Regions from separate parts of the Acidovorax sp. T1 genome, predicted to be linked through region 2. Evidence: predicted binding sites of a transcription regulator. Region 2 holds the regulator's gene; each other region holds the start of a gene.
The links. The regulator LexA, encoded in region 2, represses DNA repair genes until DNA is damaged. The targets are predictions, from matches to a motif close to ACTGTATNNNNATACAGT.
Positions count from the first base shown of each region.

Region 1: the regulator LexA is predicted to act here: its motif matches at 5,519-5,536, upstream of recA (recombinase RecA).
Region 3: the regulator LexA is predicted to act here: its motif matches at 7,032-7,049, upstream of CCX87_RS05950 (DNA topoisomerase IV subunit B).

Region 1 covers NZ_CP021648.1:3,849,398-3,859,369, forward strand. The annotation lists gene CCX87_RS17890 (aminoglycoside phosphotransferase family protein) at 1-185, shown strand, start outside; gene CCX87_RS17895 (16S rRNA (uracil(1498)-N(3))-methyltransferase) at 284-1,048, shown strand; gene CCX87_RS17900 (diguanylate cyclase) at 1,242-2,399, shown strand; gene CCX87_RS17905 (IS630 family transposase) at 2,522-3,607, opposite strand; gene recX (recombination regulator RecX) at 3,794-4,255, opposite strand; gene recA (recombinase RecA) at 4,362-5,459, opposite strand; gene CCX87_RS17920 (MarR family winged helix-turn-helix transcriptional regulator) at 5,600-6,118, shown strand; gene CCX87_RS17925 (LysR substrate-binding domain-containing protein) at 6,094-7,056, opposite strand; gene CCX87_RS17930 (tripartite tricarboxylate transporter substrate binding protein BugE) at 7,168-8,133, shown strand; gene CCX87_RS17935 (N-formylglutamate amidohydrolase) at 8,250-9,179, shown strand; gene CCX87_RS17940 (response regulator) at 9,305-9,972, shown strand, end outside.
Region 2 covers NZ_CP021648.1:1,932,025-1,941,996, reverse strand. The annotation lists gene CCX87_RS09105 (ExbD/TolR family protein) at 1-233, shown strand, start outside; partial or broken gene lpxK (tetraacyldisaccharide 4'-kinase) at 298-1,345, shown strand; gene CCX87_RS09095 (Trm112 family protein) at 1,326-1,508, shown strand; gene kdsB (3-deoxy-manno-octulosonate cytidylyltransferase) at 1,505-2,311, shown strand; gene adk (adenylate kinase) at 2,470-3,126, shown strand; gene CCX87_RS09080 (asparaginase) at 3,191-4,144, opposite strand; gene lexA (transcriptional repressor LexA) at 4,238-4,912, shown strand; partial or broken gene CCX87_RS09065 (D-2-hydroxyacid dehydrogenase family protein) at 5,577-6,356, shown strand; gene CCX87_RS09060 (Tn3 family transposase) at 6,454-9,414, shown strand.
Region 3 covers NZ_CP021648.1:1,226,490-1,236,461, forward strand. The annotation lists gene CCX87_RS05905 (FKBP-type peptidyl-prolyl cis-trans isomerase) at 1-137, opposite strand, end outside; gene CCX87_RS05910 (cupin domain-containing protein) at 192-1,331, shown strand; gene CCX87_RS05915 (hypothetical protein) at 1,328-1,846, shown strand; gene CCX87_RS05920 (hypothetical protein) at 2,046-2,333, shown strand; gene bamC (outer membrane protein assembly factor BamC) at 2,868-3,959, opposite strand; gene dapA (4-hydroxy-tetrahydrodipicolinate synthase) at 4,004-4,900, opposite strand; gene CCX87_RS05940 (class I SAM-dependent methyltransferase) at 4,935-5,486, opposite strand; gene CCX87_RS21070 (hypothetical protein) at 5,563-5,712, opposite strand; gene CCX87_RS05945 (MFS transporter) at 5,742-6,959, opposite strand; gene CCX87_RS05950 (DNA topoisomerase IV subunit B) at 7,082-9,064, shown strand; gene CCX87_RS05955 (lytic transglycosylase domain-containing protein) at 9,102-9,908, shown strand; gene parC (DNA topoisomerase IV subunit A) at 9,924-9,972, shown strand, end outside.

The DNA of each region.
Region 1 (9,972 bases), 1.9 Mb from region 2:
CTGGCATCTTTGCGCGCCTGACCTTGCGCGACGGCAAGCCCAAATACCTGGCCGATGCGCCGCGTTTCATGGGCTATATCCGCGCCACGGCCCACCGCTACCGGCAGCTGGGGCCGCTGCTCAAGATGCTGGACCAGATCGAAGGCACGGAACCCATTGTGGGCTTTGCCTACGGCCGCATGTAGCCGCAGCCGCCTGCACGCACGGTGCAACCGAAAAATCAAGCAAAAACCGGCTCAAGCGCTTACAAATAAAGCGCCAGTAGCTATTACAAAGATAGCATATGCCCCGTTTCCATTGCCCGGCCCCACTGGCCACCGGCGCCGAGCTGGACCTGCCCCCCGGCGCTGCGCGCCATGTGCAGGTGCTGCGCCTGCAGCCCGGCGACAGCATTACCCTGTTTCACGGCGGGCAGGGCGCGGGCGACCCGGGCGGCGAGTTCGATGCCACTGTGCTCAAGATGGGCCGCAGCGATGTGCGCGTGCTGGTGGGTGCGCACCACGCCATCGACCGCGAGGCGCCCCGCGCCGTGCACCTGCTGGCGGGCATCACCGCCAACGAGCGCATGGACTGGCTGATCGAAAAAGCCACCGAACTCGGCGTGGCCAGCATCACCCCGCTGGTGGCCGAGCGCAGCGTGCTCAAGCTCAAGGGCGAGCGGGCCGACAAGAAGATCGCCCACTGGCAGGCCGTGGCCGTGGCGGCCTGCGAGCAATGCGGCCGCAACCGCGTGCCCCTGGTGAACCCGGCCATCGACCTGGCAGGCTGGCTGCGCACACAAGGGCAGGGCCTGACATCCCCAGATACGCAGGACACACCCCGGCGCCTGCTGCTGTCGCTGCGGCCCGGAACCGTGCCGCTGCGCGAAGCCACCGGCGGCGAGGGGGGACAGCGCCCGGTGCTGTTCCTCTCGGGCCCCGAGGGCGGCCTGAGCCCTGCCGAGGAAGACCTGGCGCTGCAGCATGGCTTTGCCGCGGTCACGCTGGGCCCGCGCGTGCTGCGTGCCGAGACGGCCCCGCTGGCCGCCCTGGCGGCGCTCACGCTGTAGCGCGGCCACCCTGCCCGGTAGCTGGCTGGGCCCACGCGGGCCGCACGCCCAGCCCGACTCTGAAGGCTGTACGCACAGCATGACCTCACCGTAAAATTGCCGTCTGGCCGGTAACCCAGTACAGCAGGGTTTTCGTGCCCCTTCGCCCGCGCGCCGCGCGGCCCTCCCTCCTTTCTGGCCGGAGCCCCCCACCTTGCGCCCACCCGCCCGCTGGCAGCGCCTCAAGGACGTGATCCTCTCCACCGCCCCTCGGCGGCGCACGCTGGTAGGCATGGCCTTGCTGGCGATCACACTGATGGCCAGCAGCGCCGGGGTGATGCTGCTGGTGGCGCATTCCAGCACCGCCGTGAACCAGACCGCCGTGCATTGGTGGGCCGCCCTGTCGGTGGGCGGCCTGGTGGTGATGACGGCCTTCATCCGCTCAGGCAAAACCGCCCACCTGCGCGACCCTTCGCTCACCATCCCGCAGATGGTCTGGACGATTACCAGCGGTGCCGTGGCCTATGTGCTGGCGGGCGATGCGCGCGGTGTGGTGCCCAGCGTGCTGGCCATGATCCTGTTCTTTGGCACCTTCGGCCTCACGGTGGCCGAGGTGATTGGCATCGGCGTGTATGCGCTGCTGGCGTTTGCCAGTGCCATCGGTGTCAGCTCACACTTCAGTGCCAATGCCTCGGGTTACCTCGACACTGCCTACGCGCTGATGGTGCTCATCGTGCTCAGTGGTTGCATTGCGCTGAACCTGCGCATCCAGCGCATCCGCGCCAAGGTGCAGCAACAGCGCGAAGCCCTGGCCCAGGCGCTCGAAGTCAACCGCGAACTGGCCACACGCGACGAGCTGACAGGCCTCGTCAACCGCCGCGCCATGCTGGAGCTGATGGCGCTGGAGCACCACCGCAGCCTGCGCAGCGGCCGCCCGCTGCTACTGGCACAGCTGGACATCGACCACTTCAAGCCCATCAACGACCAGCATGGCCACGCCACCGGCGACCGCGCCTTGCAGGCGTTTGCAGGCACGGTGCGCGCCAGCCTTCGCGACACCGATGTACTGGCCCGCTGGGGCGGCGAGGAATTTGTGCTGATCCTCTCCGACACCTCGACAGAGCATGCGCGCGAGTTGCTCGAACGCATCCGCCAGGCGGTGCAGGCACTGGAAATTGCCCACAGCACCGGCACGCTGCACATGACGGTGTCCATTGGCCTGGCGCAGCACCTGCCGGGCGACACGGTGGCGCAAACGCTGGAACGCGCCGACCAGGCGCTGTACCATGCCAAGACCCTGGGCCGCAACCGCGTGGTGGTGGCGCCCGCTGCGCACCGCACGGCGGCAACCGGGGTGAGCGCACGGGCTTGAGCGCGGTGCTGGCAAGCGCATAGCGCACTCACCCACCAGGCGAACGCCCTCGAAGCCATCCAACGTCGATTGCATGCGGCTTTTCCAAGGATGCAAAGCGGTCAACTGCCGTTTCTAGGCTTCTAGTGTAGTGTTGCATTCTGTTTGGAACTTAATCGGCTATTGGCGCGGATGACCTTTTGCAGGATGTCGCGAGCGTTCTTGGTCCAGATGAACGGCTTGGGGTTGGTGTTGTGATGCGCGATGTACTCATCGATGGCCGAGACGAGTTCGGGCACGCTGGTGAACACCCCGCGGCGTAGCCGGTTCTCGGAGATGTCGCGAAAGAAGCGCTCGACCATGTTCAGCCACGATGCCGAGGTTGGCGTGAAGTGCATGTTGAATCTGGGGTGCTTGGCCAGCCACTCCTGCACAGCTGGATGCTTGTGCGTGGCGTAGTTGTCGGCGATCAGATGCAGCGTCTTGTCCTTGGGCGTCTCCCGATTGATTTGACGCAGGAACTTCAGCCACTCGATGTGGGTGTGGCGCTGCTGGCACTGGCCGATGACCTGACCGTTGAGCACGTTGAGCGCAGCGAACAAGGTGGTTGTGCCGTTGCGCTTGTAGTCGTGCGTCATGGTGGCCGCGCGCCCCTTCTTGAGCGGCAGCCCGGGCTGCGTTCGGTCCAGCGCCTGCACCTGGCTCTTTTCGTCGCAGCACAGCACCAGCGCATGCTCGGGCGGCGACATGTAAAGCCCCACGATGTCTTCGAGCTTTTGCACGAACTGCGGATCGCGCGAGACCTTGAAGCCGCGCACGATGTGAGGCTTGAGACCGTGGGCCTGCCAATGGCGCATCACGGTGCTGGCGCTGACGCCCAACTCAGCGGCCATCGTGCGCGTGCTCCAGTGCGTGGCCGCCTCGGGCTTGGTCTGTGTGGTTAGCTTCACAAGCTTGGCCACATCCACCTTCACCGGCGGTGCGCCGCGCGGCAAGTCGCGCTCGATACCTTGCAGCCCCAATTGCAGGTAGCGTTCACGCCAGCGCGCCACCTGCACGCGCCCAATGCCAAGCTGCTCGGCAATATCCTTGTTTTGCAGCCCCTGCGCGGCCAGCAGCACGATCTGGGCGCGCTGGGCCAATCTGACGCTGGTGCGCTTGGAGCGCGCCAGCCGGCTCAGCTCGCTTTCCTCTTCATCCGTCAACACAATCGTCGGGGCAACTCGCAATTTTTCACTCCAATGCAAACCGTAGTAGAGCATTGGAGCGTGGTTGCTCAATTAAGTTTCATTAAGAATCAAACACTACACTAGATTGGTAGCTACTGGCGCAATGGAGCAAAGCGCTGGGGGCCTGTTTGGCTCGAAACGATCGGTGATGCAGGCCTTGGACGCCTACCCCTGCCCGCAGGGCCCTTACTCGGACGCATCACCAGGGCTGCCGTCGCGCACCACACGGCGCACCACGTCCCCCGCAAACCCGCGCGCGGCCAGAAAGCGCATCTGCCGCGCCCGCTCTTGCACATCGGTGGCCACGCTGCCAAAGCGTTGCCGCCAGACGGCCTGGGCGCGTTCGAGCTCGGTGGCGCGCAGGCGCTCGGCCGTGGCGCGCACCAGATCGTCGTCCAGCCCCTTGCTGCGCAGCTCTTGCACCAGGCGCTGCGTGCCCAGCCGGGCGGCGCGGCGGTGCACCAGCGATTCGGCCACGCGGTGGGCGTTGATGAAATCCTTGGCCTGCAGGTCGTCGAGCACGGCGTTCAGGTCGTCGCCCTCTTGCAGATGGCGCGCCAGCTTGGTGGCCAGCTCGGCGCGCGAATGTTCGCGCTGGGCCAAAAGCCGCAGTGCGCGGCCCTTGAGGGAGAGGGTGCCAAAGCCCATGGCGATGTTGCTGCGTTATTGATAGCTTCTAGCGCTTATTGGATAAGCGCTAGCGGCTGATTTCACCCAAAAAGTGCAGCGAGCCCAACCGGCGCCCGCTGCTGCCTTACTTGTCTTCCTTCTCGGCTTTGGCGGGCTTGCCGGCGGGCGCGGCTTCCAGCGCGGCGGGCAGCAGGGCGATGCCCAGGCTGTCGCGCACCTTGTTTTCGATCTCGCGGGCCAGGTCGGGGTTTTCGCGCAGGAACTCGCGGGCGTTGTCGCGGCCCTGGCCGATTTTTTCGCCGTTGTAGGCATACCAGGCGCCGGCCTTCTCGACGATCTTGGCGTTCACGCCCATGTCGATGATCTCGCCCTCGCGGCTGATGCCTTCACCAAACAAAATGTCGAACTCGGCCGTCTTGAAGGGCGGGCTCACCTTGTTCTTGACCACCTTGACCTTGGTTTCGTTGCCGATGGCTTCGTCGCCCTTCTTGATGGTGCCGGTGCGGCGGATATCCAGGCGCACCGAGGCGTAGAACTTGAGCGCATTGCCGCCGGTCGTCGTTTCAGGGCTGCCGAACATCACGCCGATCTTCATGCGGATCTGGTTGATGAAGATGACCATGCAGTTGGTCTTCTTGATGGTGGAGGTCAGCTTGCGCAGCGCCTGGCTCATCAGGCGGGCCTGCAGGCCGGGCAGGCTGTCGCCCATTTCGCCTTCGATTTCGGCCTTGGGGGTGAGGGCAGCCACCGAGTCGATGACGATCAGGTCCACCGCGCCCGAGCGCACCAGGCTGTCCACGATTTCGAGCGCCTGCTCGCCGGTGTCGGGCTGGCTGATGAGCAAATCGGACAGCTGCACGCCGAGCTTCTGGGCGTATTGCACATCGAGCGCGTGCTCGGCATCGACGAACGCGCAGGTGCCGCCCTGCTTTTGCATCTCGGCAATCACCTGCAGCGTGAGCGTGGTCTTGCCCGAGGATTCCGGGCCATAAATTTCAACCACACGGCCGCGCGGCAGGCCACCTACACCCAGCGCGATATCGAGGCCCAGCGAGCCAGTGGAGACGACCTGGATGTCCTCGATCACCTCGCCTTCGCCCAGGCGCATGATGGTGCCCTTGCCAAATTGCTTCTCGATCTGGGCGAGCGCGGCGGCCAGGGCCTTGGCCTTTTCGGTGTTCACGGGCAATGCGGGGTTGGTGCCTTTGACTGCGACGTCCATGAGAAACTCCTTGAAAAACAACAGGTTGGATGCAGGCATCGCTCTGCGGTTAATCACAGGCTGGATGTTTGAACAGTAGTTTATGCGAGCAATTCAGTTCGCATAAAGCAATTTTTAGTCAGTTTGCCTGACAATTTGGCATGGCTAATTCCGCCCCCATCACAACCACTCTCACCCCGCCTGCGGCGCCGGACGACCGCTGGCGGCAAACCCACCTCGGGCGCCTCATGGGCAGCGCGCTGCGGCGCTTCGACGCCCGGGTGCTGCAGCTCATGGCGCGCAATGTCGAGGTGCCGCTGGCGCTGTCCAACCTGGCGGCGCGCGACCAGGTGACGGCCGCGCATGTGCACATCACCCGCCATTTGGCGCTGCAAGGCGACCGCCTGACCGACCTGGCCCAGCGCGCCGGCATGACCAAGCAGGCCATGGCCCACCTGGTGGACCAGTGCGAGGCCTGGGGCCTGGTCACGCGCACTGCCGACCCGCTGGATGCGCGGGCGCGGCGCGTGTGCTTCACGCCCACGGGCCTGGCCTGGCTGCAGGCGTTTCGCGACGCGGTGGAGCAGGCAGAGACAGAGTTTCGCGAAGAGGTGGGGCAGGACGTGGCTACGGTGGTGGCCATTGGGCTGGAGGCCTATGCCGGGGCCGCCGGCGATTGAAGCACCGCCCCTGTGTCAATAACGTCCACGGGCTCCGCGCAAACCAGCAGCCATTGCCGAAAGCACTGCAGCGCATGCAGCTGCGTGCGCCCTTCGGGGTAGCAAAACCAGTAACCCACATCGCTTTGGTAGCCGCCGCACTGGGGGGCATCGGCCAGGGGCTCGCGCACCAGGCCTGCAGTGATCTCGTCTTGAACCAGGCAGCGCGGCACCAGCGCCAGGCCCATGCCCGCCATCACGGCACGGATCATGGTCTGGAACTGATCGAACTGCGGGCCAGCCAACGGGTCGATGCCGCCCTGCACGCCGTGCGTTTCGCTCCAGCGCAGCCAGGCCTCGGGCACGGTCACATGGCGCAGCAGCGTGTGGCGCGCCACGTCGCGCGGGGTGTAAATAGGCCAGTCGGCCACCCTGGTGCGCGGGGCGATCAGCGCCACATCATTGCCCGTGATGTAGTGGGCGTGGGCGCCGGGCCAGTGGCCGTCACCGAAGAGGATGGCGCAGTCAAGTTCAGGCCGCTCGAAGTTGTAGCTGTGCACATACGGCACGAAATGCAACGTGACCTGCGGATGCTGCTGCTGAAACTGCGGCAGCCGCGGAATGAGCCATTTGGCGCCAAAGGTGGGCAGGCTCGACAGGTGCAGTGCGCCGCCGCCGTCGTCGCTGGTGATGAGCTCCAGCGTGGCAGCTTCCAGCTGCAGCAGCACGGCCTGCACGGCCTTCTCGTAGCGTTCACCGGCAGGGGTGAGTGCCAGGCGCTTGCGGGTGCGCTCGAACAGTGGCACCGCCACCCAGGTTTCCAGGTCCTTGATCTGTTTGCTCACGGCGCTTTGCGTAAGGTGCAGCGCTTCGGCAGCGCGTGAAACACCACCGAATCGCGCCACGGTGGAGAACGCGCGCAGCAGGTGCAGTGGAGGGGCCAGGCGGCGCAGCGACATGGTGGGGTGTACTCAAAACATTCCGAATTGGAATGTTATCAGGCATATCCATTGCTTGGTAGGTGGCATTCCTTTCGATAACCTCAGTGCATCTCACAGGAGAACTACTCTATGCAACGCCGTCAACTGCTTGCCTCATTGGCTGCTGTATCTTTCGCGCCTGGAATGTCTTTTGCCCAAGAAGGCAAGCCATTGCGCATGATCGTGCCCTTCCCGCCGGGGGGCGCTACCGACATCACGGCGCGCACGTTGCAAGACGCCTTGGCACGCATCCTCAAACAGCCTGTGGTGCTGGAAAACCGTGGCGGCGCAGGCGGTTCCATCGGCATGGCTGAAGTGGCCCGCGCCCCGGCAGACGGCCTGACCATTGGCGTGGCCACGCTGTCCACCCACGGCGTGAACCCCGCCGTGTACAGCAAGCTGCCCTACAACCCCACCAAGGATTTCGTGGGCGTGACGGAGATCGTCAAGGCGCCGGGCGTCATCGTGATCAACCCCAAGGTGCTGCCCGTCAAGGACTTTGCCGACCTGGTCAAATACCTCAAGGCCAACCCCGGCAAGGTCTCGTATGCCACGCCGGGCAACGGCACCATCGGCCACATGTGGGGCGAGCTGTTTAAAAGCAGCACAGGCACCTCGATGGTGCACATCCCCTACCGTGGTGCAGGCCCCGCCATCAACGATGTACTGGCGGGACAAGTCGCGGTGTACTTTGACCAGGTGGCTTCGTCGCTGCCGCACATCAAGTCGGGCAAGGTCAAGGCGCTGGCCGTTTCGTGGCCTCAGCGGCTGGACGTGCTGCCCGATGTGCCCACCTATGGCGAACTGGGCCATGCCGCCAACAACGATCCGTCGTGGTTTGGCCTGGTGGCACCTGCCGGCACGCCGACTGCGGCGGTGGATCGCATCCAGCAGGCCGTGGCCCAGGCCCTGCAGGAACCCGCCGTGCGCGAGCGGCTGGCCGGGCAGGGCTTGTACCCCTCGGGCACGACGCCCAAGGCATTCACGGCCCAGATCGCCCGCGAAATCGACAAAATGAAGGGCGTGGCGGCCTTCGCCAAGGTCAGTCTCGATTGAACCCAGGGCGGGCCTGCGGGCCCGTCGGCCATAGCCGGAAAGACTCAGGGATAACCACAAGGTCTTTCGGATCCGGGCGGCTAGGCCAGCCGCCCCAAATTGCGCACACTTTGCCTATGCATGCAGCCTTGAAACTGATCAACCACCGCTTCCAGCAAGCCCTGCCCGGTGTTACCGGCACGCCCGGCGTTGCCGCGCCCTCTGTCAGCATGGTGTCGCACCAGTCCGGCACCACCCCGCTGGTGCTCGACTCGCCGCACAGCGGCACCCACTACCCCGCCGACTTTGGCGCCGCCCTCGACCTGGCCACACTGCGGCGCGCCGAGGACACGCATGTCGAAAAGATCTACGCCTTTGCCCCCGCGCTGGGCGTGGCCTGGGTCGAGGCGCATTTCCCGCGCATCTACCTCGATGCCAACCGCGACACCACCGAGCTTGACACCACGCTGCTCGATGGCGTGTGGACCGACCCCATCTCGACCGACCCCAAGGTGCTGAGCAAGGTGCGCCTGGGCAAGGGCCTGATCTGGAAGTTCACCGACGAAGGCGAGCCCATCTACAACCGCCTGCTCTCCGTGGCCGAGGTGCGTGCGCGCGTTGACCGCTGCTGGCGCCCCTACCACGCTGCGGTGGCGCAGGCCATTGACGCGGCCCATGCGCGCCATGGCTACAGCATCCACATCAACTGCCATTCGATGCCCGCCGTCGCTGCCAGCCATGCCACCGAGTTTCCGGGCATGGTGCATGCCGACTTCGTGGTCGGCGACCGCGATGGCAGCACCGCCAGCCCGGCGCTGTCAGCGCTGATCTGCGAACACCTGCGCGGCTGCGGCTACAGCGTGGAATACAACCACCCCTACAAGGGCGTGGAGCTGGTGCGCCGCCACAGCAACCCGGCGCAGCAGCGCCACAGCATCCAGGTCGAGATCAACCGCAAGCTCTACATGGACGAAACCACGCTGGCCCAGCACCCCCAAGGCATGGCCCGCCTGCAGGCCGACCTCGCGGCGCTGGTGCACAAGCTGCTGGCCACCGACCCGCGCTGAAGGCTGCGGCGGCGTGGCGGGTGCAAGCCCGCGAACGGCCGGCTCCCGCCGCGGCGCTGCGACGCCTAAAATCGTGGCACAGGCGCGGCGCCAGACCGCACAGCCACCCACCAGGAGACACCCGCATGCGCATCCTCATTGCCGAAGACGACCAGGTGCTGGCCGATGGCCTGTTGCGCACACTGCGCGCATCGGGCGCCGTGGTGGACCATGTGGCCAGCGGCAGCGAGGCCGACGCGGCGCTCATGACCAACAACGAGTTCGACCTGCTCATCCTGGACCTGGGCCTGCCCAGGATGCACGGGCTGGAAGTGCTCAAAAAACTGCGCAGCCGGGGCTCGGCCCTGCCGGTGCTCATTCTCACCGCCGCCGACAGCGTGGACGAGCGGGTGAAGGGCCTGGACTTTGGCGCCGACGACTACATGGCCAAGCCCTTCAGCCTGCAAGAGCTCGAAGCCCGCGTGCGCGCCCTGGTGCGCCGCGGCATGGGCGGCACCAGCAGCGCCATCAAGCACGGCCCGCTGGTGTACGACCAGGCCGGCCGCGTGGCCACCATCGACGGCAAGATGGTCGAGCTCTCGGCGCGCGAGCTGGGCCTCTTGGAAGTGCTGCTGCAGCGCGCCGGCCGGCTGGTCAGCAAGGAGCAGCTGGTCGAGCGCCTGTGCGAGTGGGGCGAAGAGGTGAGCAACAACGCCATCGAGGTGTACATCCACCGCCTGCGCAAGAAGATAGAGAAGGGCCCGATCCGCATCGCCACGGTGCGCGGGCTGGGTTACTGCCTGGAGAAGATTCC
Region 2 (9,972 bases):
ATGCCATCAACAAGACCGCCGTAGACGGCAAAAGCGTGGACGCCGTGGCCCGTGCGCTGGGCCAGGCGGCCAGCGCGGGCCAGGGCAGCAGCGTGGTCATCATCAGTGCGGATGCCACAGCGCCGCACCAGTCGGTGATTACCGTGATGGAGGCTGCGCGGCGCGTGGGCCTGAACCAGGTCACGTTTGCCACGCAGTCGTCGGCATCGGCCCGCGCGGGCAACGGCCGCTAGACGCAATGGCTGGCGCCGGGCCGCAGCCGGCCTCCTCCCCCGCAGTCACCCCGGTGACTGGCACCCAGCCGCCCACAGGCCTGGCACGCATCTGGCGTACACGCGGGCCTGCGGCGTGGGCCTTGTGGCCGCTGTCACTGGTGTATGGCGCGCTGGTGGCACTGCGGCGCAGGCTGTACCGGCTGCGGGTGCTGCGCAGCGAACACCCCGGCCCGCCCGTCATCGTGGTGGGCAATGTGATTGCTGGTGGCGCGGGCAAAACCCCTGTCGTGATTGCGCTGGTGCGGCATTTGCAGGCGCAGGGGTGGCAGCCGGGCGTCATCTCGCGCGGCTATGGCCGCAGCACCCATGACTGCCGCGCAGTGCTGCCAGACAGCCCCGCCCTGGAAGTGGGGGACGAGCCCGCCCTGATCGCCCGCGCCACCCATGCGCCCGTTTTTGTGGCGCCACGGCGCATCACCGCGGCGCGCGCACTGCTGGCCGCGCACCCTGGCACCAACGTCCTGGTGTGCGACGATGGCCTGCAGCACCTGGCGCTGGCGCGCGACCTGGAAATCTGCGTCTTCAACAGCGACGGCGTGGGCAACGGCTTTTTGCTGCCCGCAGGCCCCCTGCGCGAGCCCTGGCCGCGCCCTGTGGACTGGGTGCTGCACGCCGGCACGCGCCCCGCCGGGCGCAACCCCAGTTTTGCGCTGCAGCGCCGGCTGGCGCCCCATGCGCTGCGCGCGGATGGTCGGCAGGTGCCTCTGGCGTCCCTGCGCGAAGGCCCCGTGCATGCCGTGGCTGCAGTCGCCCGGCCTGAGGAATTCTTTGCCATGCTGCGGGCCCAAGGCCTGTCGCTGGCATGTGCCGAGGCGTTGCCAGATCACTATGATTTCAATAGCTGGAAGCGCTTTATTGACAAGCACTTCACGCTGATTTGCACTGAAAAAGACGCCGTAAAGCTCTGGCCGCTGCACCCCGATGCGCTGGCGGTGCCGCTGGCGCTGGAGGTCGATCCCGCCTTCTTCGCCGCACTGGATGCCCGGCTCGCGCCGTGGCAGGCCACGCCGCTATCATCCCCCCCCTGCCTGATTTCCGGAAAACGCCGCCATGGATCCCAAACTGCTTGAATTGCTGGTCTGCCCTGTCACCAAAGGCCCCTTGACTTATGACCGCGAGCGCCAGGAGCTGGTGTCGCGCAGCGCGCGCCTGGCCTACCCCGTGCGCGACGGCATTCCGGTGCTGCTGGAAAATGAGGCGCGCACCCTGACCGACGAGGAGCTGCAGGCGTGAGCCCAGCCACGGCAGCGGGCTTCACGGTGCTGATCCCGGCACGCATGGCATCGAGCCGCCTGCCCGACAAGCCCCTGGCCGACATCGCCGGCCTGCCCATGGTGGTGCATGTGGCCCGCCGCGCCGCGCAAAGCGCCGCAGCCCGCGTGGTGGTGGCCGCCGACGACCCGCGCATCCTGCACGCCTGCCAGGCCCACGGAGTGCAGGCCCTGCTCACGCGCACCGACCACGCCAGCGGCAGCGACCGGCTGGCAGAGGCCTGCACGCAGCTGGGCCTGGACGGCGACGCCGTGGTGGTCAACGTGCAGGGCGACGAACCCCTGATGGACCCGGCCCTCATCAACGCCGTGGCAGCCCTGCTGCCTGCGCGCCCCGAAGCCAGTATGGGCACGGCAGCCCATGCCATTCACACATTGGCAGACTACGAGAACCCCAACGTCGTCAAGGTGGTGCTGGACGCGCGCGGCCTGGCCCACTATTTCAGCCGTGCGCCCATTCCGCACGCCCGCGACCACGCTGGCCAGTCCTGGTGGCAAGGTGCCGCGGCGCAGGCTGCACCCGGCGTGGCCGCCTTGCACGGATTTGCGCCGCTGCGCCATATCGGCATCTACAGCTATCGCGCAGGTTTTCTGCGCCAGTTTCCTGGTCTGGCCCAGGCGCCCACCGAGGCGGTGGAGGCGCTGGAGCAATTGCGGGCACTCTGGCATGGCCACCGCATCGCCGTGCACATTGCCGACGAGGCCCCCGGCCCGGGCGTGGACACCCCGGCAGACCTGGACCGGGTGCGGGCGCTGCTGGCCTGAAAACCAGCGCGTGGCCGCCCCATTCGCGGGCGCCGTCGTAAGCCTGGGCAAGGCATGCACATGCTATCCTTGACCGCAAAGAGAGCACTGCGTCACGGGCGCCTGGCTGCGCCCCCTTGCCAGCAGTGCCAGCTGATTTCTAACCTTCGAGGATTTCCATGAGACTGATTCTGTTGGGCGCCCCCGGTGCCGGAAAGGGCACGCAAGCCACGTTCATCTGCCAGAAATACGGCATCCCGCAAATTTCCACCGGCGACATGCTGCGCGCAGCTGTCAAGGCCGGCACGCCGCTGGGCCTGCAGGCCAAGGCCGTGATGGATTCGGGTGCCCTGGTCAGCGATGACATCATCATCGGCCTCGTCAAGGAACGCATCACACAGCCCGACTGTGCCAACGGCTTCCTGTTTGACGGCTTCCCCCGCACCATCCCCCAGGCCGATGCCATGAAGGACGCGGGCGTCAAGCTCGACTATGTGCTCGAAATCGACGTGCCGTTCGACGCCATCATCGAACGCATGAGCGGCCGCCGCTCGCACCCCGCCAGCGGCCGCACCTACCACGTCAAGTTCAACCCGCCCAAGGTGGAAGGCAAGGACGATGTGACGGGCGAAGAACTGATCCAGCGCGAAGACGACAAGGAAGAAACCGTCAAGAAGCGCCTGCAGGTGTACAGCGACCAGACGCGCCCCCTGGTGGACTACTACAGCAACTGGGCCAAGACCGAGCCTGGCGCAGCCCCCAAGTACCGCGCCATCAGCGGCACGGGCAGCGTCGAGGAGATCACTGCGCGCGCACTACAGGCCCTGTCCAGCTAAGCGTGGCGGCATGGGCCAGCAACGGCCCGTGGCCGCCCACCACTACCACTCGGCCACCGTTTAATCAAGGCAGCAGCTCCAGCATCAGCGCAATGCGTGCCTTCACCGCAGACAGGCCCCGGGAGTCCCGTAGAGCATCGCCGGGCTTGGGCAGCACCTGACCCTCCGGGCAGCGCGTGGCACGCACCACTTTCACACCAGCCGCCTGCGCGCGCAGCAGTGCCGATTCGAGGGCCTGGTGAATCGTGCCATTGCCCGTTGCGGCCACCACGATGCCCTGCACACCATCGCGCACCAGCGAGTCCACCAGAGCTCCCGTGGCACCCGCATAGCTCATGACCACCTCGACGCGCGGCCATTGCGCGCAATTCACTATATTTTCAATAGCGCATTGCGCTTGCCCTGCTTGCGCTAAAGGCCAATTTTGTGCCAAACGCACCGCTCCCTCCTCCACCCAGCCCAACGGTCCGGCATCACCGGAGCTGAATGCATCCACCCGATAGGGGTGCACTTTCTGGACACGCTGTGCGCCGTGCACCACGCCGGCAGCCACCACCACAACGCCCCGCGCCCCCGCTGTCATCGCCACGGCGACGGCGTCGAGCAGGTTTTGCGGACCATCGGGCGTCAAAGCCGTTGCAGGGCGCATCGCACAGGTCAGCACCACGGGCTTGTGGGCATCCAGCACCGAGTGCAAAAACCAGGCAGTCTCTTCCAGCGTATCGGTGCCATGGGTGATGACCAGTCCGCGCACCAGGGGATCAGCGAGCGCTCTGGCACAACGCTGCGCAAGCGAGCGCCACACACTGAACTCCATGTCCTTGCTGTCCAACTGCGCGATCTGCTCAGCCACCAGACCGCCACGGGCTACCGCCTGCAAGCCGGGCACAGCGTGCAACAACTGCTCCACGCCCACTTGCGCGGCGGTGTAGCCAATGTTGTCTCCCTGCGTTGCAGCCTTGCCAGCGATGGTTCCACCCGTTCCCAATACGACAATTTTTTGCGCGCTCACTTGCATCCTTTGAAAAACTGGTGAAAAATACAGCTACTGGATTAATACACAGTAAATACACGGTTACCCGCCACCCTGGTGACACACACTGGAAATGCCATGCTCGACAACCCCAAGCTCACTGCACGCCAGCAACAAATCCTGGACCTGATCCAGATGGCCATTTCCCGCACGGGTGCGCCACCGACACGGGCTGAAATCGCCGCGGAACTGGGCTTCAAATCAGCCAACGCGGCCGAAGAACACCTGCAAGCCCTTGCGCGCAAAGGCGTTATCGAACTGGTCAGCGGTACATCCCGCGGCATCCGCCTGCGCAGCGACACAGTGCGCTCCATTAATGCAGCGCGCGGCACCCAGTTCAGTCTGCCCATGCCAGGGTTGTCGCAACTGGTCTTGCCCTTGATCGGTCGCGTGGCGGCTGGCTCGCCCATTCTCGCGCAGGAACACGTGGACCAGACCTACAGCGTGGAAAACAGCCTGTTTCAACACAAGCCCGACTACCTGCTCAAGGTGCGCGGCATGTCCATGCGCGACGCCGGCATCATGGACGGCGATCTGCTCGCCGTGCAATCCACACGCGAAGCGCGTAACGGCCAAATCGTCGTGGCAAGGCTAGGTGATGATGTCACCGTCAAACGTCTGCGCCGAACAGCCGGCACCATCGAGTTGCTTCCCGAGAACCCCGATTACCCCGTGATCGTTGTCCAACCGGGCGAGCCGTTCGAGATCGAAGGCCTGGCAGTGGGCTTGATCCGAAACACCATCCTCATGTAATTGCGATCTCAGTTGCGCACCTCAGGTGGCGGGCGTTTGGCAAATCGGTAACGGTTTTCCAGCCCTGAGAGTGCGCATCGCGTTGCAATCCTGCCTGTGCTCAACCCCTGATACACGGAGTTTTCACATGGGACTTGCCTTGTTCGCTCTTTCTGCCTTTTCCCAACCCCTTCACGCCTTGGTGCACTGGCTGCAACCCGGGCGATACACGGATGATTCGCGCAGTGCTGTGCCTGCGGCCCGCATCGCCGGCAGCGCCCCCGAAGGGCTTTCATCTTGCGCGGTGCCCAGCACCGCCGCGACATCGAGGCCACATTTCCAACCACCGGCCTTGGCTGCCGGCACCCACCGCCACGCTGCTGGTCGCGTGCAAAGTGCACCTTCCGGCTTCAGCGGGCCGGCCACTGGCAGCCGCCATAGCGCCCGGCGCCCGGTGCGCGTTCTGCATGCGACATCACGCACAGAGGTCGGGCGCATGGTCATCTCGGGCCGCATGGCCGATGTCTGCGCAGAGCTGGAGCGAATGACGGCATGCGAGACATGGCGCCATTGATGGCTGCGCCCCTGGCTGTGGTGCCACAGGTGCCACAAAGCGTTGCATTCTGCTCAAGGCCGTCAGAGCTGCGCAGTCGCCGCCCAGCTCTCGCCAAGGCACAATGGCGGGATGAACATTGTGATTCTGGATGACTATCAGGATGCGGTGCGCAAACTCCATTGCGCGAGCCGGCTCGACCCCTATTCGGCAAAGGTGTACACCAACACGGTGAAAGGTCAGGGGCAACTGGCTGTGCGCCTGAAGGATGCAGACATCATCGTGCTGGTGCGTGAACGCACCCAGATCACGCGCCAGCTGGTTGAAAAGCTGCCCCGGCTAAAACTGATTGCCCAAACCGGCAAGATCGGAAGCCACATTGATGTGACCGCCTGCACCGAACGCGGCATTGCGGTGGCCGAGGGAGTGGGTTCGCCAGTGGCCCCGGCCGAACTTACCTGGGCACTGGTGATGGCCGCCATGCGGCGACTGCCGCAATACATCGCCAACCTCAAGCACGGCGCCTGGCAACAGTCCGGCCTGAAGGCGGCTTCCATGCCACCAAACTTCTGCCTCGGAAGCGTGTTGCGGGGAAAAACACTGGGCATTTGGGGCTACGGCCGCATCGGGCAACTGGTGGCGGGTTACGGCCGCGCATTTGGCATGAGCGTGCGCGTCTGGGGTCGTGAGGCCTCCCGCGCCCAGGCACTGGCCGATGGATACCAGGCTGCCACCAACCGGGAAGAGTTCTTCTCGCAATGCGATGTACTGTCTCTTCACCTGCGGCTCAATGACGAGACCCGAGGCATGATTTCACTGGAAGATCTTTCGTGCATGAAACCCACCGCGCTGCTGGTCAACACCTCGCGCGCCGAATTGATTGAGCCCGACGCCCTGATCGGGGTAGTCTCGGTTTCCGTGCAATTTCGGAATCCATCTCCAAATAAGCCTCTGGCGACAACAACTTAGCTGCGATTTATAGTGTTCCCCGGAGCGAAGGAGAACGCTGATGTCGAGCTACCGATACAGATTCGTAGGCTACGAAAAGCTGCCGTCTGGCATGAATGCGGATGACGTGCAGCTGCACTGCCGTCTACCGGACGAGTTGATCAGGGAGATCAGGAACAGTGGCTACGCGAAGCGCTACCACCTGGGACTGGCCGTGCAGCTGTCGTTCCTCGCGCTGACTGGCAGGAATGCCGATGCCGCGCTCAAGATGCCGAGTGCGATGTTGACAATGCTGTGCGAGCAACTGGGCATCCACTCGACCGCGATTGCCTCCCTCAAGTCGCTGTACTCGAATGCCGACCGGACCATCAGCAACCATAGGGCTTGGGTTCGAGAACAACTCCTCTTCTCTACCTACGACTCCAACGCCGAGGCACGCTTACAGGCAGCCTTGTCCCAGCAGGCGATCGACGCCTCCTCCGTCGATGACCTCCTCGCCTGCGCGCAGGAATGGCTCTTCGACAACAGGATCGTCCTGCCAGGCCAGCGTGTGGTGCTCGACCTGGCCCGATCTGCGTTTCAGGTTGTCGAGAACCTGGCCCTGGCAACAATTCGAGCAGCGGTCACTCCAGTACGACTTCGCGCGGTGCTCAAGGTCATGCACGAAGAGAGTCCGACTCCTGGCATCTCGTTGCTGGAGTGGTTGAAGCAATCGGCCGGCAAACATGGGGTGAAGGGCCTCAAAGGGGTGAACTCACGCATTGATGCTCTCAAAACACTGGGCGTGCACCTGTGGGACCTGCAAGGGCTCTCGATTGGGCGCATCCATGCGTTCGCCCAGGCCGTGGTCAATCGGCCGCCCTCCGAAACCGCCCGCCGCATCGAGGGTACCCGCTCGATCGAGATCGTGTGCTTTCTCAAACACCTGCTCGGCGAGCTTAGTGACGAGGCGATTTTTCGGAACAACCGGCACACCAACGACATCGTCCGCTCAGGCACCAAACGCGTCCAGGCCAAACAGGCACAGCGCGCAATCGAGTACCGCCATTCCATTGAATCGATGCGGGACATTGCTGCGGACAGCGCGCGCGATGCCCATGAACGGCTGGCAGCCATCACGGCGCTGGCCGATGACATGCTGGGCCGTCCGCCCGTCAGCCATGCTGAGGTTGTCAGGGAAACCTTGACCGAGCAGAGCGCACGCGTTCGCACGGTCCTTGATGGCATGAACTGCCTGGACCTGCGGGGAGATCCCGAGCACGCCGACGGTAAGCTGGTTTCGGCATTGCAGGCACTTCGCGCTGCAGGCGCCAAGGAACTGCCGGTTGACTTCGACATTTCGTTGGTCGAACCAAAATGGCGCCCACTGCTTCAGGTGCCGGATCGAAAGGCCGCCCTCAGAGCCTTCGAAGGTTGCGCTTTGATGCGCATCAGCAAAGGTCTGCGGGGCGGAAGTCTGTATGTGAACCACAGCGCAACCTATCAGAGCAAGGCGAGCTTGCTTATCCCCCAGGACGAGTGGGAACGCGACAAGATCGCTCTCTGCGAAGCCTACGGTCTGGAATTGGATCCGCGCAAAGCGCTTGACCTCCAGTACGAGCTACTGCGTGCCGGCCTTGCCGATGTGGAGATCGGGCTTGAAGAAGGCCTGCTTGAGATCGATGAACACGGGTGCGTGCGTATACCGGCGATACGCGCAGCTGAGGAGGACCCGGAGCTTCGACACACGAACCAACGCCTGAGCGACTTGATTGGCGCAACCCAGCTACCGGACGTCATTTTGGAGATCGACAGTCGGACCCAAATCAGCACCATGCTGCTGGGCCGCCAGCCGGAAGACGCCGATGAACTCATTGCGCTGTATGCAGGATTGCTCGCGCACGGCACAGAGATCGACGCCAAGGCGGCAGCAGCCATGATTCCCGGCGTGCCCGTCAGTCGCGTGTCGGCCGCCATGCGTATGCTGGAGGCGCCTGGCCGGCTGCGCTCAGCCAACGACAGCGTGGTGTCATTCCAGCAGCGGTTTCCGATCGTCAAGCTGTGGAGCGATGGGAAGAAGGCCTCCTCGGACATGATGGCGCTCGACGCAACTCGCCACCTGTCCATTGCCCGCACCGATCCCCGTCGCAAGACTGCGGCGGCGGGCATCTACACCCATATCCTGGGTAGCTACCCGGTCATCTTTGACCAACCCATCGTGTTGTTGACGCGCCAGGACGCGCCCGCAGTGCATGGGATCGAAGCCTACAACTCGACCAGCGAAGACCGCATCAAGGTCGACCTTTTGGCGGTGGACACCCACGGCTACACCTACTCCGGCATGAGCGTGGCCAAGCTGCTGAAGTTCGACTTGTGTCCCCAATTGGCGGGGCTGCCCGACCGCAAGATATGGACGCCCCGCTCGATCAAGGTGTCGGAGGCACTTGAGAGAGTCGCCATACCGGCCATCACCGAAAAAGCCATGCGGGAAGGCTGGGATCAGACCATGCGCCTCATTGCCTCAATCAAGTCTGGTCGCGTAAGCGTCGCTTGGGCGTTGACCCGCCACGGGAGCGCAGCTGCTGGGGACGACGTCCGCCGCTGCCTGGACCAGTACGGCCGCCTACTGCGATCGGTGTTCCTGTGCGACTTTTTCACCAACGACGTCTTCCGGCGGGAAATCCACACTTTGCTCAACCGCGGTGAGTCGGTGCACCTCCTTCAGCGGGCCATCTACTACGGCCGAATCACCGCCGAAAGAGGCCGCCGCCGCGATGAACTCAAGTCGATTTCGGGATCACATGCGCTCTTGACGAACGTCGTGATCGGCTGGAACACGATGAAACTGCAGGAAACCGTGGATCGTCTGAAGTCCAGCGGGCAGCGCATTGACGACAGCATCTTGCGCCGAATCGGCCCCGTCCACTTCGGGCACATCAACTTTCGGGGCACCATGAGCTTCAGCGTGGCCCGGTATGCAAGCGTGCTTTTGAAGGGGGAAATGGCCTCGAAACGCGCCCCCGCAAAACGCGCCGAGAAGTAACCCTATTTCGTGCTTTTGCATTTCCGTCTGCAAAATCGGAAAGATGCACTATATAAATCAACAACTTAACTTACCCCTGCATTTCGCCCTTTCATTCACTTCGTGCAAAAAAGGAAATACCAGATAAATTTAGTAGGCTATTGGGTGCTCAGCGGAGTTGGCGCTCAGTGCACAGATTATTCCGTTGGCCCCTCGAGAGTTGCCCCGGCATCCGCCAGTTGAGGGTGATGTCACTTTCGGTGCAGATTACCCGATTAGGATACTAGGGTTAACCCTGGATTGGTGTTTTCTGATGTCAGGTGGTCTGCCCTCCTGGGAGTCTTTTCAAAGTGTGGTTTAGAGACGAGCTGTCAGTTGTGAACCGGTGGCTTGCGTGAGTCCCGTTCGCCCATCGGCCAAAAACAACGACTTGCAGAACGACCGATATAGCCACGATCGATCATCCACCGCCACCTATCGGCGATGAGGTACATCGTTGGCCCAAAGCCAGGTATGGCACCCGGCCTCCCGCTCGTACACCCTCTGAATGCGTGCGTCGAGAAGCGGCCACTCAACAGA
Region 3 (9,972 bases), 710 kb from region 2:
GCTTCCTCGATGCGGTGCAGCAGATCGTCGCCACCCACCAAGAATTCCACCGGGTCGTCGAGCACGTCCAGTTCTTCGCCAAGGGTGTCTTTCAGGGTCCAGGTCAGTGCGACCACACATTGTTGGGTAATTTCCATAGGAGAATTGTCGCAGTTTGATCAATGGCCCTGTCATGGGGCGGACAGGTTTTCATGGATATCCAGCAACCCCTCACCCTGCTCGGCGGCCTGACCCCTGCGCAGTTCATGCGCCGGCACTGGCAGAAAAAGCCCTTGCTGGTGCGCCAGGCCATCCCCCGGTTCACGCCGCCCGTGTCGCGCGCCGGGCTGTTTGCGCTGGCTGCCCAGGAGGGCGTGGAATCCCGGCTGGTGCAGCAGGTCAAGGATGTCTGGAAGCTGCGCCATGGCCCCTTTTCGCGCCGGGCCTTGCCGGCCCTGCAGCAGCCCGACTGGACCTTGCTGGTGCAGGGTGTTGATCTGCACAACGACCAGGTGCACGCCATCCTGCAGCAATTCCGGTTTGTTCCAGAGGCGCGGCTCGATGATCTGATGATCAGCTATGCCAGTGATGGTGGCGGTGTGGGCCCGCATTTTGATAGCTACGACGTATTTTTGCTGCAGGCCCATGGCCGCCGCCGCTGGCGCATCGGTCGGCAAAAAGACCTGAGCTTGCGGGACGATATTCCGCTGAAGGTGCTGGCGCAGTTCGAGCCCGAGGAAGAGTTCGTGCTGGAGCCCGGTGACATGCTGTACCTGCCGCCCCGCTACGCCCACGATGGCGTGGCCGAAGGGGAATGCATGACCTATTCGATCGGGTTCCGGGCACCGGCGCGCGCCGAGCTGGCGCAGGAACTCCTGGTGCGGGTGGCAGAGGATGCGGGCGAGGACGATGCGCCCGTTCGCTACCGTGACGCGGGCCAGGACGCCGTGGAGCAGCCCGCAGCCATCCCGGAGCGGCTGCACGACTTTGCCCGTGAGGCATTGCAACGCGCATTGAGCGAGCCGCTGGTGCTGGAGCGGGCGCTGGGTGAATACCTGACCGAGCCCAAGCCCAGCGTGTGGTTTGAGCCCCATGGCGCGGGCGTGATGCTGGAGGGGGTGGAACTCGATCGACGCACCCGCATGATGTACGACGCACACCATGTCTTCATCAATGGCGAAAGCTACCGCGCGGCAGGCCGCGATGCGACGCTGATGCGGCGCCTGGCGGATGAGCGCCGGTTGCGCAGCCGCGACCTGGCGCGTGCAAGCGATGATGCCCTGGAGTTGCTGTCTGCCTGGTGCGACGCTGGCTGGGCCCATTCCCGCAAGGATTCCCAGGAAACCCCATGACCGATGCGCCACCCGCAGCGCAACCGCTGCCCGACTTGCCTTCTGGTCGGTTCAGTGGCCGGGAGGCGTTCATGCAGCTGGTGCGCGATGGCCTGGCCACGGCGGCCCGCGATGGCTGGTCGGAAATTGTGGTGAGTGACGCCAATTTCCATGACTGGCCGCTGGGCGAACTTGCCGTGATCGAGTCGTTGCAGCAGTGGGCGCACAGTGGCCGGCGATTCACCATGCTGGCTTGCACGTTTGATGAAGTCATTCGGCGGCACGCGCGCTTTGTTCGATGGCGCAGCACATGGGATCACATCATCACCTGCCGGCGCAGTCCGTCGGCAGACCCGCTGGACCTTCTCAGTGCTTTGTGGTCACCCGCCTGGGTGCTGCACCGCCTTGATCCCTTGCGTTGCGTGGGGGTTTCCGGCGTTGAGCCGGAGCGGCGCGTTTTGCTGCGGGAATCGCTCAATGAATGGTTGCGAAGCAAAAGTTCACCGGGTTTTCCGTCAACCACTTTGGGGTTGTAACGTTGATAGTGCTTAATGCATGAAAAATGAAATGCGGTGTGTGCGACAAGTCAGCGTTAGTCGGGATTGACGAAACCCCAATATAATTGCTGACTGCGCTGAAACGCATGCAAATGCATTCCGCCAACGCGTCAATGGCCTCAGAAGCCGGTCGTGGTGGCAATTCCGGTTTTTTGTCTGTCCAACTAGGAAAATTGAAATGAAGAAATCCCTCGTTCTGGCTACCCTGATCGCTGCTGCCGCCCTCGCCGCTTGCGGCAAGAAGGAAGAGCCTGTTGCTGCTCCTGCCCCCGCTCCTGTCGAAGCGCCTGCAGCTGCTGCTGCACCTGCCGCTGAAGCAGTAGCACCTGCCGCTGAAGCAGCTGCTTCTGCTGCTGACTCTGCCAAGACTGCTGTCGACGCTGCTGCCACCGCCGCAACCGAAGCCAAGACTGCTGTGGACGCTGCTGCTGCCGCTGCAGCCACCGCTGCTTCTGCTGCCAAGTAAAGCACGCATGAATTTCAGGGGCTGCCAGCTTTGCTGGAGTTCCTGAGGTTTGAAAGCCCCGGCCTGTCACAGGTGCGGGGCTTTTTTGTTGGCGGCGCAGCCGCCGCTTGCATGTGGCGCCAACTACAGCGGCTGTGCCGCATTGATCCAGTCTGTGCCAACGGTGGCCAATGCAATGTCTACGTCGTGATTGGGCCATTCCATCGCATGTGCAAGTGCCTCTTATGCCAGTCGGGGCTGATTGTTCTGCGCGCTGAGGTGGGCCGTCACCACGCGGTTCAGTCCTGGGTGCCGAACGGCTGCCAGGATGCCGGCGGCGTGGTTGGCGAGATGTCTATGCTTACCCGTAATGCGTCGCTTCAGAAAAGCGGGGTAGCCGGATGCCTTGAGCATGTCCGGATCATGAGCGGGATGCCGAAGCAGCAGTCCACCAGCATGCGACGGACATGCAATCCGTCGCCAGCCTCCACCACGGTGGCATTGCCTGAGCTGCCGCTGCCCAAGCTGCGAAAGCGCAGCATTGGTAGGCTGGCTTTATTTCAGGTCGTCGGCCAGCACGCGCAGGATGCGTTCGGCGTTGGCAGACGACTCAGGAGCTCCGCCCTCGTTCAGCACGGACACCGTGGTGGCTTCACCCTGGCTGCGCACCAACACGCGGTACTTCAGAGGCGGTGTGGCGGCAGATCCGCCACCCAGCAGTTTGCTGAAGAAGCCGGGCTCCTTCTTGTCGGTTCCTGGTGCCACGTAGCGCACAAAATACAGGCCGTCATTGCGGTTGCGGTCTTCCACGGTGAAACCGGTGCGGTCCAGGGCCAGGCCGACGCGGCGCCATGCTCGATCAAAACCTTCATCCATCTGCATCACGGGCACATTGTTTGCCGAGGTCATGCGCACCGTGGCAGCCTTCAAGGCCGGTGCTGCTGCAACGGCCTGCGATTGCTCTTTGCTCACACCCAGCTTGACCATCAGCCGGCGTAGGAATTCGGTTTCCAGTTCGGGATCGGCGGCGCGGGGCTGCCAGATGGTGCTGTCCTTGGCGGTGCTGGTGTAGACCTCGACCATGCCTCGGTGGGTGATATAGATTTCGGTGCCACCGGCCGCATTGCGCTCCAGGCGCGTGCGGAACTTGTCGCGCTCGCCGGTGGAATACAGCGATTCAAACACCTTGCCGATGGTGGAGCGGATGATGTCCTGGGGCAGCTTGGCGCGGTTTTCCGCCCAGTCGGTCTCCAGGATGCCCAGATCGGGCTGATCGATGGCCAGGTTGAAGCCGTTCTCCAGCCAGTATTCCCGCACGGGCTCCCACAACTGGTCGGCAGGCCGGTCAATCACCAGCCAGCGCTGGTTGCCGTTGCGTTCGATGCGGACATCGCCGATTTTGGTGGCTGCTGCGCTGGAGGTGGTGGATGTCTTCGTGTTCTGGCCCGCCTGGAAGGCTGCGGCAGACACCGCGGTGCCGGGCACTGCGTACCGATTTTCTCGCGATAGCTGCGTCAGGTCGGGGGGCACTTCCAGCGTGGCCCCCTGGGTGGCGCTCTTGTAGTCGATCTTGTCGTTTTCCAGTACGGAGCAGGCGGACAGGGCCATGGCAAGGCCCAGCAGGCCCAATCGTGCAGTGTGATTCACGCGGAAATCCTCAGAGTGTCTAGGGGTGTGGCAGGGCAGTCGGCTTACAGCAGACCGCTGGCGCGCAGGGCGGCTTCCACGGTGGCTTCGTGGCCCTGGCTCAGGGGGGTCATGGGCAAGCGCATGGTGCCTGTGCACAGGCCCATGCGGGCCATGGCCCATTTGACGGGAATGGGGTTGGCTTCGATGAACAGGTTTTTGTGCACCGGCATCAGCTGAAACTGGATTTCCATCGCGCGTTGTACGTTGCCGGCCAGTGCGGCCACGCACAATTCATGCATCAGGCGGGGCGCCACGTTGGCGGTCACGCTGATGTTGCCATGGCCGCCGCACAGCATCAGGGCCACAGCGGTGGGGTCGTCGCCCGAATACACGGCGAAGCCCTTTGGCACATCGCGGATCAGCCATTGGGCACGCTCGATGTTGCCCGTGGCTTCCTTGACGCCAATGATGCCGGGCACCTGGGCCAGGCGCAGCACGGTGTCGTGCAGCATGTCTGCCACCGAGCGGCCGGGCACGTTGTACAGCACGATGGGCAGGTCGCCCGTGGCTTCGGCAATGGCCTTGAAGTGCTGGTACTGGCCTTCTTGCGTGGGCTTGTTGTAGTAGGGCACCACCTGCAGCTGGCTGTCGGCGCCCACGTTCTTGGCAAACTTGGCGAGTTCAATGGCCTCGGCGGTGGAGTTGGCGCCGCAGCCGGCCATGATGGGCACGCGCTTGGCCGCCTGTTCCACGGCCACGCGGATGATCTCGCAATGCTCCTCGACATTGACCGTGGGCGACTCGCCCGTGGTGCCCACCACGCCGATGCAGTCGGTGCCCTCGGCGATGTGCCAGTCGATCAGTTTGCGCAGGGTGGGGTAGTCCACGCTACCGTCCTCGTGCATGGGGGTGACAAGGGCGACGATGCTGCCGGTAAGGGGGACGGAAGAAGAGGTCATGTCCGCAAGTGAAAACGGTAAAAGGGCATTCTAACTAGACCGCAAGGTCCAGGCGGTATCGGACGGGCTGGCTTGGGTGCGGGGTTTCGCGCACGGCGGCAATGCGCTGCACGAAACGTGCGGGTGACCCCAGAAACCCGTCTTCGTAGGCCACTGTGCGCAGGCCCGCGCAGGCGGCGAGCAGTTCGCCCGGTTGCAGCAGAAAGTCGGCGCGCGCGGGGCGTCCCACGGTTTCGTTGCCGCTGGCGAAGGTTTCATAGATCAGCACGCCGCCAGGGGCCACGCTGTTGACCAAGGTGGGCAGCAGCGGGCGCCAGAGGTAGTTGGTGACGATCACTGCGCCAAACTGGCGGCCAGCAAAAGGCCAGGGGCCTGCTTCAATGTCGGCGCAGTGGATGTCGCCCCAGGCGGCGCAGGCCGCCACGGCATCGGTAGAGCGGTCCACGCCCACGGTGGGATGGCCGTGTTCGTGCATCCAGCGCAGGTGGCGGCCCGCGCCGCAGGCCACATCCAGCACCGTGCTGCCCGGTGGTGCCAGGGGTGACCAGCGGCGAACCCAGTCGGAAGGGGCTTCAGTGCCGTGCATGGGGTGTGTTGCTATACAAACAATAGCTGCTTGCGCTTTGTGTATAAGCGCTAACGGCCAAAAAGGCTTGAACTTCTCAGAAGCATGCCCACAGCTGGTCTGCCAGCATGACCATGAAGCTTGACTGCGTGTACAGCGCAAACACCGCCAGCAAGATCAGCACGGCGGCCACCCAGCCCAGCAGCCGGGCAGGGCGGGATGTGAAGCGCGCAGAGGGGGGGGGCATGGCCGTTGCGAAAATGGTGTTGATGGCTGTCAGGCGGGCTGCGGCGTGGCGCGCTGGATGGGGGCTTCCTTGATGGGCAGATTCACCAGCCCGGCAAAGATGCCGAGCCCGATCGCGATGTACCACACCACATCGTAGCTGCCGGTGCGGTCATACAGATAGCCGCCCAGCCACACCCCCATGAAGCTGCCCACCTGGTGGCTGAAGAAGACAAAGCCGCCCAGCATCGACAGGTGCTGCACGCCAAAAATCTGCGCAATCGTGGCATTGGTGGGCGGCACGGTGGATAGCCACAGCGCCCCCATTACGGCCGAAAACACATACACCGACAGCGGCGACAGCGGCACCAGCAGAAAAACGGTGATGACCACGGCCCGCGCAAAGTAGATGAAGGCCAATATGTTGCGCTTCGGGATGCGCTGGCCCAGCGTGCCCGCAATGTAGGTGCCAAACACATTGAACAGCCCGATCAGCGCCAGCGCATAGCTGGCCACCTGGGGCGAAAGGCCGTGGTCGCGCAGGTAGCTGGGCAAGTGCACGCCAATGAACACCACCTGAAAGCCGCAGACAAAATACCCTGCCGTCAGCAACAGAAAGCTGGGGTAGCGGAACGCTTCACCCAGCGCCTGCGCAATCGACTGGTCGCGCTGGGCAGGGGCCGATCCGTGAAACCCCGGCTCGCGCAGGCCAAAAGCCAGTGGAATGATGAGCAGCACCATCAGCGCCAGCGCCAGCAGCGCCTGCTGCCAGCCCAGCCCGGCAATCAGCCAGCCTTCCACCGGCACCATCAGGAACTGGCCAAACGAGCCGGCCGCCGCCGCCACGCCCATGGCCCACGAGCGCTTTTCGGGCGCAATCTGGCGGCCCAGCACGCCGTAGATCACGGCATAGGTGGTGCCGGCCTGGGCCGCGCCGATCAGCACGCCAGCGGTGAGGGCAAACACGGTGGGCGTCGGCGACAGCGCCATGCCGGCCAGGCCCAGTCCATACAGTACCGCCCCGCCCATCAGCACGCGAAAGGCGCCAAACCGGTCTGCGGCCATGCCCGCAAAGATGCCGATGATTCCCCACGAGAGGTTCTGGATCGCAATCGCCAGGGCAAACGACTGCCGCGTCCAGCCCATTTCCTGGGTGATGGGTTGCAGCCACAGGCCGAAGCCATGGCGAATGCCCATGGACAGCGTCACGATGGCGGCACCGCACGCCAGCACCTGGAACATCGACAGTTTGGGAGGGTTCGTAGGCATGCGGGAAATGTAGCCAATCTTTCACTCCGTTGCCTGACGCCTGCATGACCCGGGATGGCGCCATGGAGGATGGCTGGGTATTTATCCAGTTCCTGCGGCGCTGCGGCACTACAATCCGCCCCATGTCTGCCAAACCGACTTCTGTGTCCGCCAGCGAATATTCCGAGGGTTCGATCCGTGTGCTCAAGGGCCTGGAGCCCGTCAAGCAGCGCCCGGGCATGTACACCCGCACCGACAACCCCCTGCACATCATCCAGGAAGTGCTCGACAACGCCGCCGACGAGGCGCTGGCCGGCTACGGGAAAAAGATCAAGGTCACGCTGCACGCCGACGGCTCGGTGGGCATCGAAGACGACGGGCGCGGCATTCCGTTTGGCATGCACCCCGAAGAAAAGGCGCCGGTGATCGAGCTGGTTTTCACCCGCCTGCACGCGGGCGGCAAGTTCGACAAAGGCAAGGGCGGCGCCTACAGCTTCTCGGGCGGCCTGCATGGCGTGGGCGTGAGCGTGACCAACGCGCTGGCCACGCGCCTGGAGGCCAGCAGCCACCGCGAAGGGCAAGTGGCGCGCCTGGTGTTCTCTGGTGGTGACGTGGTCGAGCCCCTGGTCACCCGCGCCCTGGAGGCGGGCGAGCGCAAGCAGGGCACCACGGTGCGCGTGTGGCCCGACGCCAAATACTTTGAATCGAGCACTTTGCCGCTGGGCGAGCTCACCCACCTGCTGCGCAGCAAGGCGGTGCTGATGCCCGGCGTGCAGGTCTCGCTGGTCAACGAGAAGACGCGTGATACGCAAACCTGGCAATACAAGGGCGGCCTGCGCGACTACCTGCAGCAGACGCTCAACGGCGAGCCGGTGATCCCGCTGTTCGAGGGCGATGGCTTTGCCGACAGTGGCAACGACAACTTTGCCGAGGGTGAGGGCGCCTCGTGGTGCGTGGCCTTCACCGAAGACGGCCCGCCCGTGCGCGAAAGCTATGTCAACCTGATCCCCACCAGCGCCGGCGGCACCCACGAAAGCGGCCTGCGCGATGGCCTGTTCAATGCCGTCAAAAGCTTCATCGAGCTGCACAGCCTGTTGCCCAAGGGCGTGAAGCTGATGCCCGAAGACGTGTTTGCGCGGGCCAGCTATGTTCTTTCAGCCAAGGTGCTGGACCCGCAGTTCCAGGGCCAGATCAAGGAGCGCCTGAACTCGCGCGACGCGGTGCGGCTGGTGAGCGGCTTTGTGCGCCCGGCGCTCGAGCTCTGGCTCAACCAGCATGTCGAATACGGCAAGAAGCTGGCCGAGCTGGCCATCAAGGCCGCGCAGACGCGCCAGAAGGCCGGCCAGAAGGTCGAAAAGCGCAAGGGCTCGGGCGTGGCCGTGCTGCCAGGCAAGCTCACCGATTGCGAGAGCCGCGATATTGCCTACAACGAAGTGTTTCTGGTCGAGGGCGATTCGGCCGGCGGCAGCGCCAAGATGGGCCGCGACAAGGAGAACCAGGCCGTGCTGCCACTGCGCGGCAAGGTGCTCAACACCTGGGAGGTGGACCGCGACCGGCTGTTTGCCAACAACGAAATCCACGACATCTCGGTGGCCATGGGGGTGGACCCGCACGGCCCTGATGACTCGCCCGACCTGTCGGGCCTGCGCTATGGCAAGGTCTGCATCTTGAGTGACGCCGACGTGGATGGCTCGCACATCCAGGTGTTGCTGCTCACACTGTTCTTCCGGCACTTTCCCAAGTTGATTGAGACCGGCCACATCTATGTGGCGCGCCCGCCGCTGTTTCGCGTGGACGTGCCCGCGCGCGGCAAAAAGCCGGCGGCCAAGATGTATGCGCTGGACGAAGGCGAGCTCACCGCCATCCTCGACAAATGCGAGAAAGATGGCGTGCCGCGCGAAAAATGCCAGATCAGCCGCTTCAAGGGCCTGGGCGAGATGAACGCCGAGCAGCTGTGGGAGACCACGCTCAACCCCGACACCCGGCGCCTGTTGCCCGTGCAGCTGGGCGGCACCGACTTTGCCGCCACCGAAGGGCTCATCACCAAGCTCATGGGCAAGGGCGAGGCCGCTTCGCGCCGCGAGCTGATGGAGCTGCATGGCGACGCGGTGGAAGTGGATATCTGACCTCGGATATTCTGACCACCCACTGCCGGTGCCTGCCATGTCCACGATCCTTCGATTTTTAGGCCTTTTCGGTCGTTTGCGCTTGCTGGCTGTGCCCCTGCTGCTATTGATAACGCAGCAGTCAGCGCATGCCGACCTGTGGGCTTTTGTGGACGAGCGCGGCGTGACCCACTTCGCTGCAGAGCAGACGGATGCGCGCTATCAGCTGTTTTTTCGCGGCACGCAGTTTGATTCGTCGCGCGATGGGGCGCAGGGTGCGTTGCAGTCCTCGCAGCAGGCTCTGCCGTCTCCGGTGGCGCTGCCCGTGGCCGGCGCGCGCTTGCTGGCTTTTTTTGACATTTCGCCCGACTACAAGCGCGTCAAGCACCACCTGCGCGCATCGGCCAGCCACCAGGGGGTGGACTATGAACTGCTGCAGGCCTTGATTGCCACCGAGTCGGGGTTTGACGCCAGCGCCGTGTCACCCAAAGGGGCCATCGGCCTGATGCAGGTGATGCCGGCCACGGCAGGACGCTTCGGCGTGGCGGCGGACGCCCGCCGGACGGTGGCGCAAAAGCTGGTGGACCCGGCGGTGAATGTGTCTGCCGGCACCCGCTATCTGCGCTATCTGCTCGATCTGTTTCCCGGCCGCCTGGACCTGGCCCTGGCCGCCTACAACGCGGGCGAGGGCGCGGTGCAACGGGCGGGCAACCGGATTCCGGCCTACAAGGAAACCCAGAACTATGTGCGCACCGTGCTCGGCCTGTACGCCCAGCTCAAACCGCCAGCATCAGCGCTGGCCCAGCGCGCCACACCCGGCCGCGTGCGCATGGAACTCTCGGGCACTGCCCCAGAACGTGACTGAACCGAACCCCAACGAATGAGCGATCAACCCACTCTCGATTTCACCACCGCCGGCGACGACGGCG